Regions from separate parts of the Kribbella sp. NPDC051137 genome, predicted to be linked through region 2. Evidence: riboswitches for the same ligand, from Rfam matches in the RefSeq annotation. Region 2 holds a riboswitch; the other holds the start of a gene.

Region 1 (7,228 bases), on a different contig from region 2:
GCGGGGAAGACGGCTTGTCCGCTGTGGCGGACGGAGATCGCGATGGTCAGGAAGCCGGCTCGGGCGAGGACGGGGTTCGCGAACGGCAGGAGTGCGGACGAGCGATCGCCTGGTCCCCAGCCCGGGCAGCCGTCGATCCGTACGACGGTCGGAAGAGGCGCTGCAGGCAACGGTTCCGGACCGAGCACGTCGAGGTGAAGGGCGATGCCACCCTCGGTGGCGTAGCAGATGTCCTTGAGCTCGGATCGTCCGTCCGGCATCAGGTCGGCCACCTCCTCGGTCACGGACCCGAACGTTGCACGACCGGGGCTGCGGGGGCCAGAGCTACGGGGTGATGACGGTGACGCCGGCGGGGGTGGTGTGGGTGAGGGCTGCGAGGGCGGCGGGGGTTTCGTCGAGGGTGATGGTGCGGGTGACGAGGTCGGCGGGGTTCAGGTTGCCGGAAGCAACTAGGTTGAGCATTTCGGGGTAGGCGTGGGCGGGCATGCCGTGGCTGCCGAGCCAGGAGAGCTCCTGGCCGATCAGACGGCCGACGTCGAGGTTCACGCCGGCGGGGAGGAGGCCGATCTGGACGTGGCGGCCGCGGGGGCGGAGGGCCTGCAGGGCTTGCTGGACGATGTCGCTCGACCCGAGCGCGTCGATGGTGACGTGGGGACGGCCGACTTCTGTGAGGTCCGCAGGGGGTTGGAGGGTGTGGGCGGCGCCGTAGGTGCGGGCGAGGGCCAACGCGTCAGGGTTGGTGTCGATCGCGATGACCTCGGCACCCAGCGCGGAGGCGATCATCACGGCGGACAGGCCTACTCCGCCGCAGCCGAAGACGGCGACGCGTTCACCGGCGGTGACCTTGCCGACCTGGTGGACGGCGCGGAACGACGTGGCGAAACGGCAGCCGAGGCCGGCGGCGGTGGCGAAGGTCATGTCGTCGGGGAGCCGGACCAGGTTCACCTCGGCGTACGGTACGGCGACGTACTCGGCGAACGAGCCCCAGTAGTTGAACCCCGGCTGGAGCTGGTTCGGACACACCTGCTGGTTGCCCTCGAGACATTGCTCGCACCGACCACACGCGCAGATGAACGGCGTGGTGACCCGATCACCGACCGCCCACCCCGACACCCCGGCCCCGACCGCGGCGATCGTCCCGGCAAGCTCATGCCCAGGCACATGCGGCAACACGATGTCGGAGTCGTGCCCCATCCACCCATGCCAGTCACTCCGGCACAGCCCGGTCGCCTCGACCTTCAAGACGACCGAACCGGCATCCACCGAAGGCTCCGCGACTTCCCGCACCTCAGGCAGTACGCCGTACTCCGACACCACCACTGCTCGCATCGCAGCAGCTCAGGTCGAGGTCAGCCGCCGGCGACGGCGGGGATGATCGAGACCTGGCCGCCGTCCTTGATCGCGGTCTGCAGGCCCTCGGCGAACCGTACGTCGTCATCGTCGACGTAGACGTTCACGAAGCGGCGGAGCTCGCCGGACTCGTCCAGGACGCGGCCCTTGATGCCGGGGTACGACGTGTCGAGCGAGTCGAGCACCTCCGTCAGGGTGCCGCCCTCGGCCGAGACCTCGGAGGCACCCTGGGTGTAGGGCCGCAGGATGGTCGGGACGCGCACACTCACACTCACTGCAGGCCTGCCTTCACGAAGGCGTCGTACGACGCGGGAATGGTCACCTTGGGGCCGACCCGGTCGGCCACGGCGTCGAGCGTCTTCAGCCCGTCGCCGGAGTTGATGATCACCGTCTCGGCCTCGGGGTCGAGCTGCCCGGTCGCGATCAGCTTCTTCAGCGTCGCGACCGTCACCCCGCCCGCGGTCTCGGCGAAGATGCCCTCGGTCCGGGCCAGCAGCTGGATGCCCTCGACGACCTCGTCGTCGCTGACGTCCTCGATGGCGCCGCCGGTACGGCGGGCCACGTCCAGCACGTACGGCCCGTCCGCCGGGTTCCCGATCGCCAGCGACTTGGCGATGGTGTCCGGGCGGACCGGCTTGACCACGTCGTGCCCGTCGCGGAACGCCTGCGCCACCGGGGAGCACCCGGTCGCCTGCGCGCCGTACACCTTGTAGTCGGTCGCGTCGACCAGCCCGAGCTTGCCGAGCTCGGTGAAGCCCTTGTCGATCTTGGTCAGCTGGGAGCCGGACGCGACCGGGATCACGATCTGCTGCGGCAGCCGCCAGCCGAGCTGCTCGGCGATCTCGAAGGCGAGCGTCTTGGAGCCTTCGGAGTAGTACGGGCGGACGTTGACGTTGACGAACGCCCAGCCCTCCTCCTCGCCGGCGATCTCGGAGGCGAGCTTGTTCACGTCGTCGTAGTTGCCGTCGACGGCGACCAGCGTCCCGCCGTACACGGCGGTGGTGATGATCTTGGGCCGCTCGAGGTCCTTCGGGATGAAGACTACGGAGCGGATGCCGGCCCGGGCGGCGGCCGCGGCGACCGCGTTCGCCAGGTTGCCGGTGGACGGGCAGGCGAAGACCTTCATGCCGAGCTCGCGGGTCGCGCTCAAGGCCGAGGCGACCACCCGGTCCTTGAAGGAGTGCGTCGGGTTGCCGGAGTCGTCCTTCACCCACAGCTTGCGCAGGCCGAGCTCGCGGGCCAGGTTCTGCGCGTCGACGAGCCGGGTGTAGCCGGGCTCGGTGTTCGGGAAGCTCGCCACGTCGACGGGGACGGGGAGCAGCGGCTGGTAGCGCCAGATGTTCTTCGGGCCGGCCTCGATCTGTTCGCGGGTGATGGTCGGGTACTCGTACCCGACCTCCAGCGGACCGAAGCACTCCATACAGGCGTAGAACGGACCCAGCGGGGACTTCGCGCCGCAGGCGCGACAGCTGAGGTGCGTACCGTTGCCAAAGGCACCTTCACGGAGGGTGTGGGTGCCGGCGGCGGTCAGGCTCATGAGTGAGGTTCCCCTCTCATCTTCCCCGGTCGCCGGATCTCGGCGCGGGACGGATTTGGCACCGGTCCCTCGCTGTCGGCCCGGACGGGCGTACGGCGGGGAGGGTTGCCGGGACGTCAGCGGGCCGTTTCCCTCAGTCCCTCTGGATGAGCTCCCCCGAGATTACCCAACTGGGTCCATATTGTGTCCTGTGATCCCACCATCCGAGACGACGAATCTCAGCGCCGGCGCTCCAGGAACCGCATCACCGGCGTCGACGCGATCCCGTGCACGAGCACGCTCAGGATGACGGTGAACCCCAGTGTCGCCCACAGCCACGGCAGGTCGGCGCGGAAGCTCGCCCCGACCGCGGCGAGGTAGTACACCGACGACACACCTCGTACACCGAACGTCGCGGTGGCCCACCGCTCCGACCGCCGCAATCCGGACCGCAGGAGCGACAGCCACCCGAACAGCGGACGAACCACGAACACCAGCAGTACGCCGACGGCGGCGCCGCTGAGCGTGAGCGGCTTCAGCAGCCCGGCGGTGACCGCCGCGCCGAGCAGCAGCAGGATGCCCCAGGTGAGGATGTGTTCGAGCTCACCGATGAAGTCGTGCAGCTCGCCGTGGAACTCGTGCTTGCTCTCCACCGACCGCAGTGTGAGCGCCGCAACGAACACGGCGATGAACCCGTACCCGTGCAGCACCTGCGTGAGTCCGTAGACACCCACCGTCAGGGCCAACGCGAGGATCGGCTCCCGCGACTCCGACAGCCGCAGGCTCCGAGCGGGCGCCGAGAACGTCATCCGCCCGAGCAGCCAGCCGGCGCCGAACCCGATCGCTGTGCCGATCAGCGACTTCCCGATCACGTCCCAGGCGACCCACTGCCACCCTGACAGGTTCTTGGTCGCGATGAACACCGCCAGGTAGACGAACGGCGCCGCCATCCCGTCGTTCAGCCCGGCCTCGGACGTGAGCGCGAACCGCACCTCGTCGTCCTCGTCGAGCTCGGCGTCCTCGCCGGTCGTCGGTCCTTCCACCTGGACGTCGGACGCGAGTACGGGGTCCGTCGGCGCCAGCACCGCCGCGATGAGGAGCGCCGTGGCCGGGGCGAGTCCGAGCAGCCAGCCGACCCCGGCCAGCGCGGCGATCCCGGCCGGCATCGCGATGAACAGCAAACGCCAGGTGACCGCCCAGGTGAGCAGGCTGATCGGCCGGTCGATCGCGAGCCCGACGCCCATCAGCGCGACGATCACGGTCAGCGCCGCCAGGTGCTTCGTCAGCGTCGGCTGGGCGATCGGGCTGAGGTGGGTGCGGTCGACGGCGAACCCGAGGAGCAGGCCGGCACCGAGGAAGGCGATCGGCGCGGAAACGGCGTACCGGGCGAGCAGCCGCGGCAGGACCGCGCCGAGCAGCAGCGCCAGGCCTGCCACCAGGTACAGACCGTCCCCGTCGATGATCATTGTGTGGAACCGGTGCCCACGGCTACCTCAAGCGATGCGTGGCTCCCGGAGTGTGCGTGGGGAGGGACTTGCGCGGGCCGAAGCGTGGGTGGCCGATGCCGGCGAGCTCGAGCAGGCGCTGGACGCGGAAGCGGTGGCCGCGGTAGGGCTCGATCAGCTCGGCGCAGCCGTCGTCGTCCAGTTCCTCGCCGATCAGCGCGTACGAGACGTTCCGGGACACGTGGTAGTCCGCGAACGAGAACGCGTCCGCGTCACCGTGGGCCCGCTGACGTACCTCGGCCGCCGTCCACACCCCGACCCCCGGCAACGACCGCAGCCGCCGCTCGATCTCCGCGCCGTCGGTCAGCTCGAGCGTCCGCTCCAGAGCCCGCGCCCGGGACGCCGCCGTCAGCACCACCCGCGACCGCCGGTTCTCCACGCCCGCCCGCAGGAACTGCCAGGACGGGATCAGCCGCCACTCTTCCGGCGCCGGCGGCACCATCATCACCCGGTTGCCCTGCTCCCGCGGCCCCGGCGCGGGCTCGCCGTACTCACGCAGCAGCAACCGCCACGCGCGGAACGCCTCCTTGCCCGTCACCACCTGCTCGATCGCCGCCGCCGCCATCGCCTCGAAGACGGCCCGCGACCGCGGCACCCGGACATGCGGGAACCGCCGCGCCGCGTCGACCAGCGCCCGATGCTCCGGCAACGGCTCGAACCCGTCCCAGCTGTCCCGCTCCCCCAGCAGCTCCGGTACGCCGTCCAGCGCCCACCCGGCTCCCGGCCCCCACGCCTCCGCCTCGACGGTCCCGCCGTACGGCGTCAACCGCAGCAGCACCGGCCCGTCCGGAGTCCGCGTGGCCCGCCAGACCGTCCGCCGCCCCGCGTCGAACACATACGCCGGATCACCAGGCCCCTTCCGCAACCCGCCGATCACCGAATGCGGATCCACCACCCGCCCCGGACGCCAGACCCGCACCACCGAACTCACCCACCAAGTCTTACCCACCCCACCGACAACTATCGCGCCGGTCTGGGCACCGCCGCCAAGCGCTCGCGCATCCAGGGGTAAGGATCGACGATCGTGTCCCGGTTCGAGAGCACGCCCTGTACGACGTCTGCCAGCGTCTGGCCCATCACGTAGTGCCGGCCCTTCGTCTCACCGACCGCGCGAAGCAACCCGAGCTCGGTGAGCCGAGCGAGATCCCGCGTCGCGGTTCGTTCCTCGATGCCCGCACGACGCACGTAGGTTGCGCGACGCATCCGGAAGCCCAGCGATGCGTCGAAGAGCTCGTCCGCGACCCGCTCGGCCAGCCCATGCTGCTCGATCAGCTCGTCGAACGCCTGCCACAGCTTCCCGGCCTCGCGGTAACGCCGCCGAACCGTCTGCGCCTGGATGTGATGTGCCCGCAGGTTGAACTTCACCCACAGATCGGCCGACCGCTCCGGACGCCAGGCGCCGGCACCGGTCGCCGCCAGCACGGCGTAGTACTCCTCGGTGTTGCTACCCAGCCACTCCTCGATGCTGGAGAACGCCGGCTCACCGATCCCGCCACGAGACAGGACCAACGTCTGCAATGCCCGCGCCATCCGGCCGTTCCCGTCGCGGAAGGGATGGATCATCACCAGGTTCAGGTGCGCCATCGCGGCCTGCACCAACGGGTCCGCGGGATCGGTGACGATCAGGCTGTCGGTCAGCTCGGACACAAGAGCCGGTACGTCCTCCGCAGGTGGCCCCTCGTAAACGTTCTGCCCGCTGGCCTCGTCGTGGACGTAGACCACGCCCTGCCGATAGCTGCCCGGGCTTTTCGACAGATCGTGACTGAGCATCATGAAGTGCATGCCGCGAACGGCGGACACGTCCAGCCGGAAATCAGGATCCTTCGCCATCGCCAGGACGTAGCCGAGCGCCTGCCGGTAGCCGCGGATCTCTGCGAACGTGCGGTCGTCCGCGCTCAACGCTTCCTCGTCGTCGAGAGCAGCAGCGGCGTCGTCGAGCTTGACGTCGTACCCCTCGATGCTGTTCGAGCCCTGGATCGCCCGGGCCAGCATGCTCCGCCGGAGTCCACCGACCCAGCGCCGCGGCACCCGGAGGACGTCGGCGAGCTCGGCGCGGTAGGCGTGGATCTGCTCGAGGACCTGCTGGTCCTCGAGGTCTGGCTCCGGCGTGCCGAAGATGGTCATCAGGCTCCATGTCTCAATGTCTTGATTCTCAGGACATTGTATCCGGCATGTCCTAATAATTGCGACATCGGGACATTGGCTCGATACTGATCCCCATGACCGCCTGGCAGTGGGTGAAGTTCGTGGGGAACTTGCTCAACCTGTCCACCCTCGCGGGCGTGCTGGTCGGCGTTCTCGGGCGGGCGGGGTTCAGTCGCGGGCCGCGGGGGCTGTTCTTCGCGAACGGGTACCGGCTCGGGTTCCCGGTGGCCGGGGCGTTCACGATCGGGAACGTGATCCTGAGCAAGCACGAGCGGTCGTACTTCGACGACGAGAAGCTCGTCCGGCACGAGGAGCGGCACTCCTGGCAGTACTTCTGGCTGCTCGGCCTGCCGATGCTCCCGCTGTACGTCGTCGGCGTCGTCGTCTCGTTCCTGCTCACCGGCGACCCGGCGTCCCGGAACCCGTTCGAGCGGCTCGCCGGCCTGAAGGACGGCGGGTACGTCGAGCGTCCGGTCCAGCCGCTCGGGCGGACCGTGACGCAGGCGTTCAGCGGGCTGCGATCGCGTCCGAAAGGGCCGTGAGAACGGTCACCGCGCCGCTCGGGTCGTCGACGACGACGTCCGCCGCGTCGATCAGCTCGGTCGCGTTCGAGGACCGGGTGGCCAGCAGTACGGCGGGCAGCCCGTCGGCACGCCGCGCCTCGACCGCCCGGAACGCGGCCAGGTCGCCCAGGTCGTCCCCGGCGTACAGG
Region 2 (7,228 bases):
ACTGCGTGGCGATCCGGTAGACCGCGCCGACGTACAGCAGGTCGGGTGCCACCGCACCGGCCACCAGCGCCGACGCCACGAACGGCCGCCGGACCAGCGGGAGGACAGCTGCGGGGTGGGCCAGGGTGAAGGGCACACCCCGCAGCCTATTGGGTCAGAACGTCGGCCAACTGCCCGCCAGAGGCTGCTGCCCGACCCCAGGTGCCGACCAGTCGCAGACACCGTTCGGGAACGTCTGCCGCAACGCCTTCCACTGCACGGACGTCAGCTTGACCTTGTAGTCGGCCTTGTTCAGCGGTTGCAGACGGCACTTGATGATGTCGTTGGCAACGGACGCACCGGCCACCTGTCGCGGCGCCGGCCATACCGGATAGAAGGTGTTGCACCGTGTCGTGCCGATGCCGTCGACCTGCGTCTCGACGATCTTCTCGTTCGTCGGACTCCAGCACGCGTCGGTCAGCGCGCCGGGCTTGTTGCGCATCAGTTTTGCGTGCGGGGAACCCGGGCCGTGGTCCGCGTCCACCGCATCCATCCACCGGTCGAGGGAGGCGAGCGCGTCGGTCAGCACCGGGTTCTTCGTGCTGAAGCCGCCCGGCGCGTCGCCCGCCTGGACCAGCATGATCTGGTTGCCGGCGTCACCGTTCGCCTTGCGCAACCGTTCGCGGAGCGAGAACGAGTGGAAGATCAGGTGGATGTCGCCGTTCGGCTGCTCGTCCCAGTACTGCCGGTAGTCGATGATCGGCGTACCGGCCAGTCCCCCGCCGCCGTTGATCAGCTGCCCGGTCCGGTACGCCGTACTGATCGCCTGCGGGTCCGCGACGGTCCGGGCCGGGACGAAGTTGGCGTCGGTGTCGAAGCCGCCGACCGTCTTGTTCAGGTCGAGGAACTGCGCGACCGAGATCTTGCCCGCGTTCAGGGCGTCCAGGCCGTACTGGATCCCGACGTTGTCCAGCGGCCGCCGGGCAGCGCCGGTGCGCGGGTCCTTGCCCCAGATGTTGACCTGGTGGTCGTAGACGTCACAGCGCGCGCCGTCCGGATTCGTCACCGGGTCGTAGCGGTCCTCGACAGGTAGTTGCGCGGGGCAATAGACCCGCGGGTCGATCCGGCGGCCGGCACCGGCGAGGTTGGCGATCGTGCCGACCTTGCCGAAGCCCGCGGCAGCCCGTTTCTGCTCGTCGGTCCAGCCGGTCGCGGACTTGAAGTAGTGGTCGAGCAGCAAGGCGTCGGTGATCGTGTGCAACGTCGCGAACCCGACCTCCGGGAACACGCAGGACGCGACGATCCCGTCCAGCAGCCCCGGGTAGTCGTCGGCGATCTGGAAGACCTGGTACGAACCGCCGGAGCAGCCCCAGCCGATGGTCTGACGCGGAACGCCGATGGTCTCCAGGATGTGTTCCCGCGTCATCGACATGGTCTCGGCGGCGAGCACGCCGTTGCAGTTGATACCGAAGACGTTCAGGCTCGACGACGCCACGGCGTACCCCTGCCCGAGCAGTACGTCGTCGTTGACACCGCCGGTCCCGCTCCCTTGCTGGTACCACCCGCCGGGGCAGCCGCCGCCGAACGTGTAGACCAGCCGGCCGTTCCACCCGCTCGGCGGCTTCACGACGCTCGGCTCACCGCCGGCGGGATCGTTGAGTACGGCGTACTCGTAGATCGACCGGTTGATGACGCCGGTCTCGACCCGGACGATGTACGGCACCGTGCGACCGTCAGACGTGGTGGTGGTCGCCAGGTCGGCCGGAGTGGAAGCCGGCAGTACCTTGAGCGAGCGGTCGACCGTGGAGCGGTACAGGTAGTCGACGCGGGTCGGCACCGTGCAGTTCGCGTCGGAGGGCGGGCCGAGCTTGACCTTGGCGAGCGTGACGAAGTCCGCCGTACCGCAGACGTACGGCGTCTCGTGGGGGCCGGCCAGCAGCGGTCCGCTGCGCGGATGGTTGGTGATCACGAGCCGCGACGAGGCGGCGGTGACCGTGTTGGATCCGTCGGTGAGGCCTTGGACGACGCCGATCAGGCGGTCCTGCTGACGGGTGAACGCGCTACTGACGTCCTGCCCGTTCAGCCGGATCTTCAGGTCGTCCAGGTGCTGCCCGGTGATCCCGAGCAGCACGTTGCCGTCGCTCACCATGTCGGCGCGCGGCGTGGACAAGACCTCGATCCGTACGTCGGAAGCCGCGCCGGCAGGTGTCACCAGGACGGCGGCGAACATCGCGGTCAGAAGTGCAACGAGGGCGGCTGGTCGCTTCATGTGATGAGTCGATCACAGCAGGTCCGAGGTCGGAAGAGTTCGTGGTAATCGGTTTCCAGCCGGAGTGGACCACTTCAGGCGCCGGTCGTGCCGTCCAGTTGCTCCCGCACGAGGTCGGCGTGCCCGCAGTGCCGCGCATACTCGCCGATCAGGTGGATGTAGATCATCCGCAGCGTCGACTCGGTCCCACCGAAGGTGAACCGGTCGTCGAGCGAACGCCCGGCAGCGGCCTCGTCGGACAGCTTCCACTCCGCGATCAGCCCGTCGTACGCCGCCTGCGCCTCGGCCGGGTCGATCCGCTCGAAGTCCGCGTCCTTGCCGAGCTCGGGCGCGAACAGCGGCTCGGCCGGCTCGTCGGCGAAGTGGATCCGGAACCAGATCCGCTCGACCTTGGTCAGGTGCCGGATCAGGCCGAGCAGCGAGAGGTTCGACGGCGGCGACGGCCGCTCGGCCAGCTGCTCCGCGGTCAGCCCGGCGCACTTGAGCAGCAGCGTGCTGCGGTAGAAATCCAGATAGCCTCGCAGCAGTTCGCGTTCCGGTGCCGTCAGCGAGCCGTCCGGCCGCTCGACCGCAGGGGCAGTCCAGGTCATCGTCATCCTCACGTCGTCCCACGATGCGTTCGGCCATCTCATCACATGAGATACGCACTGGCGGTGCCCGTATCCCGTTCGTTACCGTTCTCGGCAGGTCATGAGTGCCAGCGACAAGCCCCGGCTCGCTGGCCGGCAACCCTCCTCCGCGGTGGGGTGCCCCGGGTGAAGACCAGGCCGTGCGGATACCCCGTTCGGCAAGCGCGGACTTCCTGGGAGCAGATCCATGTCGATCCTGTCCATTCTCGAGCCGGCCAGCAGCACCGCCCCGCGGCCGGCCGGCCGGCGCCAGCTCGCCGCCGGCAACATCCCCGCGACCGTCGGCTCGGACCTGCTGGTCCCACTGGCCGACGGCCGGGTCACCGACTACGCGAACTTCGACCACGGCGCGAGCGCACCGTGCCTGGAGTCGGTACGGGCCAGCGTCGAGGCGGCGCTGCCGTCGTACGCGTCGGTGCATCGCGGCAACGGGTACGCCTCCCGGATCACGACGCAGTGGTACGAGCGGGCCCGCGCGGAGGTGCACGCCTTCGTCGGCGCACGCCCCACGGACCAGGTGATCTTCACCCGGCAGACCACGGACGCGCTCAATCTGCTCGCGAACGCCGTACCGCAGGACGCGACCGTGATCGTGTTCGAGTCCGAGCACCACGCCGCGCTGCTGCCCTGGCCGGCCGAGCGGACCGTCCGGCTCAAGGCGCCCGCCAGCCGGACCGAGGCCGTGACGAACGTCGCCGACGCGCTCCGTGAGGCCCCCGAGGGCCCGCGGCTGGTCGTGATCACCGGCGCCTCCAACGTGACCGGTGAGATCTTCCCGATCGCCGAGATCGCGAAGGTGGCGAAGGCCCACGGCGCCCGGGTCTGCCTGGACGCCGCGCAGCTCGCCCCGCACCGTCCGGTCGACATCGCCACCCTGGACGTCGACTGGGTCGCTGTGTCCGGCCACAAGCTCTACGCCCCGTACGGCGCCGGCGCACTGATCGGCCGCTCCGACTGGCTCGACGCCGCGGACCCGTACCTGTACGGCGGCGGCGCGACCCACGCCGTCACCGGCGACACCGTCGTCTGGTCGACCGGCCCCGCGCGGCACGAGGGCGGCTCCCCGAACGTCATCGGCGCCATCGCGCTGGCCAGCGCCTGCGCCGCGATCACCAAGCACCGCGACGCGATCGAGCAGCACGAACGCAGCCTGCTGGCCCGGCTGCGCACCGGGCTCGCCCAGCTCGAGGGCGTCACGACATACTCGATCTTCGGCGAGGACGCGGACCGGGTCGGCACCGTGTGCTTCACGATCGACAGCCTGACCTCGACGCTGGTGTCCGCGGCGTTGAGTGCGGAGTACGGCATCGGCGTCCGGGACGGGAAGTTCTGCGCCCACCCGCTGGTCGGTCACCTGCTCGCGAACTCCCCCGAGCACGGTACGGCGGTCCGCGCCAGCCTCGGCCTCGGGACCACCCGCGAGCACGTGGACCGGCTCGTCGACGCCGTACGCACGCTGGCCACCACCGGTCCACGCACGGAGTACACGGAGAGCGCGCACGGCTGTCAGCCGGCCGACGATCCCCGCGACCTCCACGCACCGCGGATCTGGTGAGGCATTCCTCCTACTGCTCAGGAGGTACGAGACCTACATGGTGAGCAGCGAACGCCAGTAGGTCCGCCCACTCCGACGCGACCATCGCGGCAGGTTTACCGAAGCCATGGCCGGTGTTGACCTCCACCCGGGTCAAGACCGGCTGCGGACCGGACTGGGCATGCTGCAGCGCAGCGATGAACTTGTGACTGTGCAGCGGCACCACACGGTCGTCGTGATCGCCCGTCACCACAAGGGTCGCCGGGTACGCCGTTCCGTCGCTGACTCGATGCAACGGCGAGTAGGCCAGCAGGTCCTCGAACTGCTCCGGGTCACTCGGCAGACCGTAGTCGGAAGCCCACGCGGCTCCCACGGTGAACAGGTGGAACCGCAGCATGTCCAGCACGCCCACACCGGGCAGTGCGACCGCGAACAGGTCCGGCCGCTGGGTCATGACCGCTCCGACCAGCAGACCGCCGTTGCTGCGACCGTGTATCGCCAACTGCGCTGGTGTGGTCACACCGGTGTCCCGCAGGTCCTCTGCGACCGCGATGAAGTCGTCGAAGACGTTCTGCTTGTTCTTGAGCCGTCCGGCGTCGTGCCACTCGCTCCCGTACTCGCCGCCACCGCGCAGGTTCGCGATGACCAGCACTCCGCCGGCAGCCAGCCACGCCGGCCAGCCCGGGCGGTAGTCGGCCTGGATCGGGATGCGGAACCCGCCGTACCCCCACATGAGGGTCGGGCGCGGCTTCTCGAACCCCAGGTCGGAGCGGGTGATCAAGAAGTACGGCACGGGCCCGTTGCGACGGGTCACGGTGACCTGAGGAGGCGTGAAGCCGTCAGTCCCACGCACCAGCTCAGGCAGCGCGCGTACGTCGCCTGAACCGGTGGACACGACGTACGACAACGTCGGGTCGGTCGTCGTGGACAGGCCGATGAAGAGCTCGTCGTACTTCGGTCCGGCGTTGAAGCCGACCACTCCCCCACCAGGTACGTCGACGACGCGCGCGCCGGAGCCGTCCACCGCGTAGAGCGTCAGCACCGACTGGGCGTCGACCAGCGTCAACGTGGCGAGGCCGTCCGCGGTGGCGCGCACTGCCTGCAGCGTGGAGTCGCTCTCCGGGATGAGGTCGGTGAACGTGCCGGCCAGGTCGGACAGCACCACGCGACCGCGGGGCGCGTCACGGTCGGTCCGCAGCACCAGCTGGTCGCCCGACATCCGCACGAAGGCGATCTCGTCGGCGAACTCGTCCACGACCTTCACCGGCTCGCCCAGCCCGTCGCCGGTGATCGGGTACACCCACAGCCGCGTGCTGGGGTCCGTACCCTCGGTGATGTGGACGACGAGGTACCGGTCGTCGTCGGACACCTCGGGCATCAGGAAGTACCGGTCGTTGCCCGGGAAGCTCAGCACCAGCTCGTCGTCCGACTGCGCCGTACCGACACGGTGCAGCATCAGCCGCCCACCGGACAACGAGGTGGTCTCCGTACCCTCGCTCCGCCCACTGGTCGGGTAGTGCAGGTACAGGTACGCCGAACTGTCCGGGAGCCAGGTGGCCTCGCTGAACTTGGCCTCCGAGACCAGGTCGTCCACCTGCGCGCCGGTGGCGATGTCGAGCAGCCGGAACGTCGTCCAGTCGCTGCCGCTCTCGTTGATGCCGTAGGCGAAGTACTTGCCGTCAGGGCTGACGGTGAACGTCCCGAGCGAGTCTGTGCCGTCCGCGGACAACGTGTTCGGGTCGATGAGCACGCGTCCGCCGGACAGCAGCTCGTCGAGCGACTCGGCCACGTAGATCACGTCTTGGGCCTGCGTGCCGTCGTTGCGGCCCACGAAGTACCAGCCGGACTTCTTCGCCGGTACGCCGGCCCGCGGGCGGGCGAGGATCGCGGCCATCGTGCGTTGGAACCACGCCCGCTCGGGATAGCTCGACAGCTCGGCCTGCGTGTACTCGTTCTGCCGGGTGACCCAGTCCTGGGTCTCAGGTGCGTCGGGGTCTTCCAGCCAACGGTAAGGGTCGGCGATCTCGTGCCCGTGCAACGCTTCGACCACGTCGTCGCGGCGGCTCTCCGGGTAGCTCATCCTCACAACCTACGTCAGGCCGGAGTGATGTCCTTGCTCCAGAGCACCTTGCCGAACAGGTTCCGCAGCGACACCGAGAAGACGCCGGTGCGCGGGTCGATCCGGGTGTGTCCGAAGAACTGGTTCCCGCTGGCCGGCGACTGGCCCGGGAAGTCGGCCGCCTTGACGAAGACCGCCTCCGGGCCGAACGTCGGGTCCAGCTGGTTGGGACCGAACGCGCCCGCGTTGATCGGACCGGCCACGATCTCCCAGAACGGGTCGAAGTCGGTGAACGCCGCCCGCGCCGGGTCGTAGTGGTGCGCGGCCGCGTAGTGCACGTCCACGGTCAGCCAGATCGCGTTCCGCACCTTGCGCTTCTTGAACTGGCTGAGCACCCACGCGATCTCGTGCTCGCGGCCGCCCGGCGCACCCGGCAGACCGTTCGCGACCGCCTCGATCAGGTCGCCGTCCGGCACCAGCAGTCCGAGCGGCATGTCGCTGGCGATCACCTTCCAGGTCGCCCGCGACGCCGCCACCTCGCGGACCAGCCAGGCAGCCTGCTCGGCGCCGAGCATCGCCACCGGCCCGGCCGTCGACGGCACCGGGTTCGCGCCCCGGTAGGTGCGCATGTCCAGGCAGAACACGTCGAGCAGCGGGCCGTAGCTCACCTTCCGGTAGATCCGGTCCCGGCCCGCGACGTGTTCCATCGGCAGGTATTCCAGGAACGCCTTCTTCGCGCGCGCCGCCAGGACGTCGAC

The links. A riboswitch is a leader RNA that binds a small molecule or an ion and turns the genes downstream of it on or off. The one in region 2 is predicted to bind S-adenosylmethionine.
Region 1: linked by a shared signal. The riboswitch ahead of thrC (threonine synthase) and the one ahead of AB0M51_RS05015 (aminotransferase class V-fold PLP-dependent enzyme) in region 2 are both predicted to bind S-adenosylmethionine.

The regions. Positions count from the first base shown of each region.
Region 1 covers NZ_JBFBBI010000010.1:106,444-113,671, reverse strand. The annotation lists gene AB0M51_RS41850 (prolyl oligopeptidase family serine peptidase) at 1-284, opposite strand, end outside; gene AB0M51_RS41845 (zinc-dependent alcohol dehydrogenase family protein) at 325-1,329, opposite strand; gene AB0M51_RS41840 (ubiquitin-like small modifier protein 1) at 1,350-1,625, opposite strand; gene thrC (threonine synthase) at 1,622-2,887, opposite strand; SAM riboswitch class I at 2,901-3,040, opposite strand; gene AB0M51_RS41830 (cation:proton antiporter) at 3,106-4,332, opposite strand; gene AB0M51_RS41825 (DNA-3-methyladenine glycosylase 2 family protein) at 4,355-5,302, opposite strand; gene AB0M51_RS41820 (Fic family protein) at 5,332-6,495, opposite strand; gene AB0M51_RS41815 (hypothetical protein) at 6,591-7,058, shown strand; gene otsB (trehalose-phosphatase) at 7,024-7,228, opposite strand, start outside.
Region 2 covers NZ_JBFBBI010000001.1:1,054,205-1,061,432, reverse strand. The annotation lists gene AB0M51_RS05030 (DUF4184 family protein) at 1-136, opposite strand, end outside; gene AB0M51_RS05025 (DUF6351 family protein) at 155-2,248, opposite strand; gene AB0M51_RS05020 (DinB family protein) at 2,323-2,838, opposite strand; SAM riboswitch class IV at 2,935-3,048, shown strand; gene AB0M51_RS05015 (aminotransferase class V-fold PLP-dependent enzyme) at 3,065-4,432, shown strand; gene AB0M51_RS05010 (prolyl oligopeptidase family serine peptidase) at 4,443-6,491, opposite strand; gene AB0M51_RS05005 (alkaline phosphatase D family protein) at 6,506-7,228, opposite strand, start outside.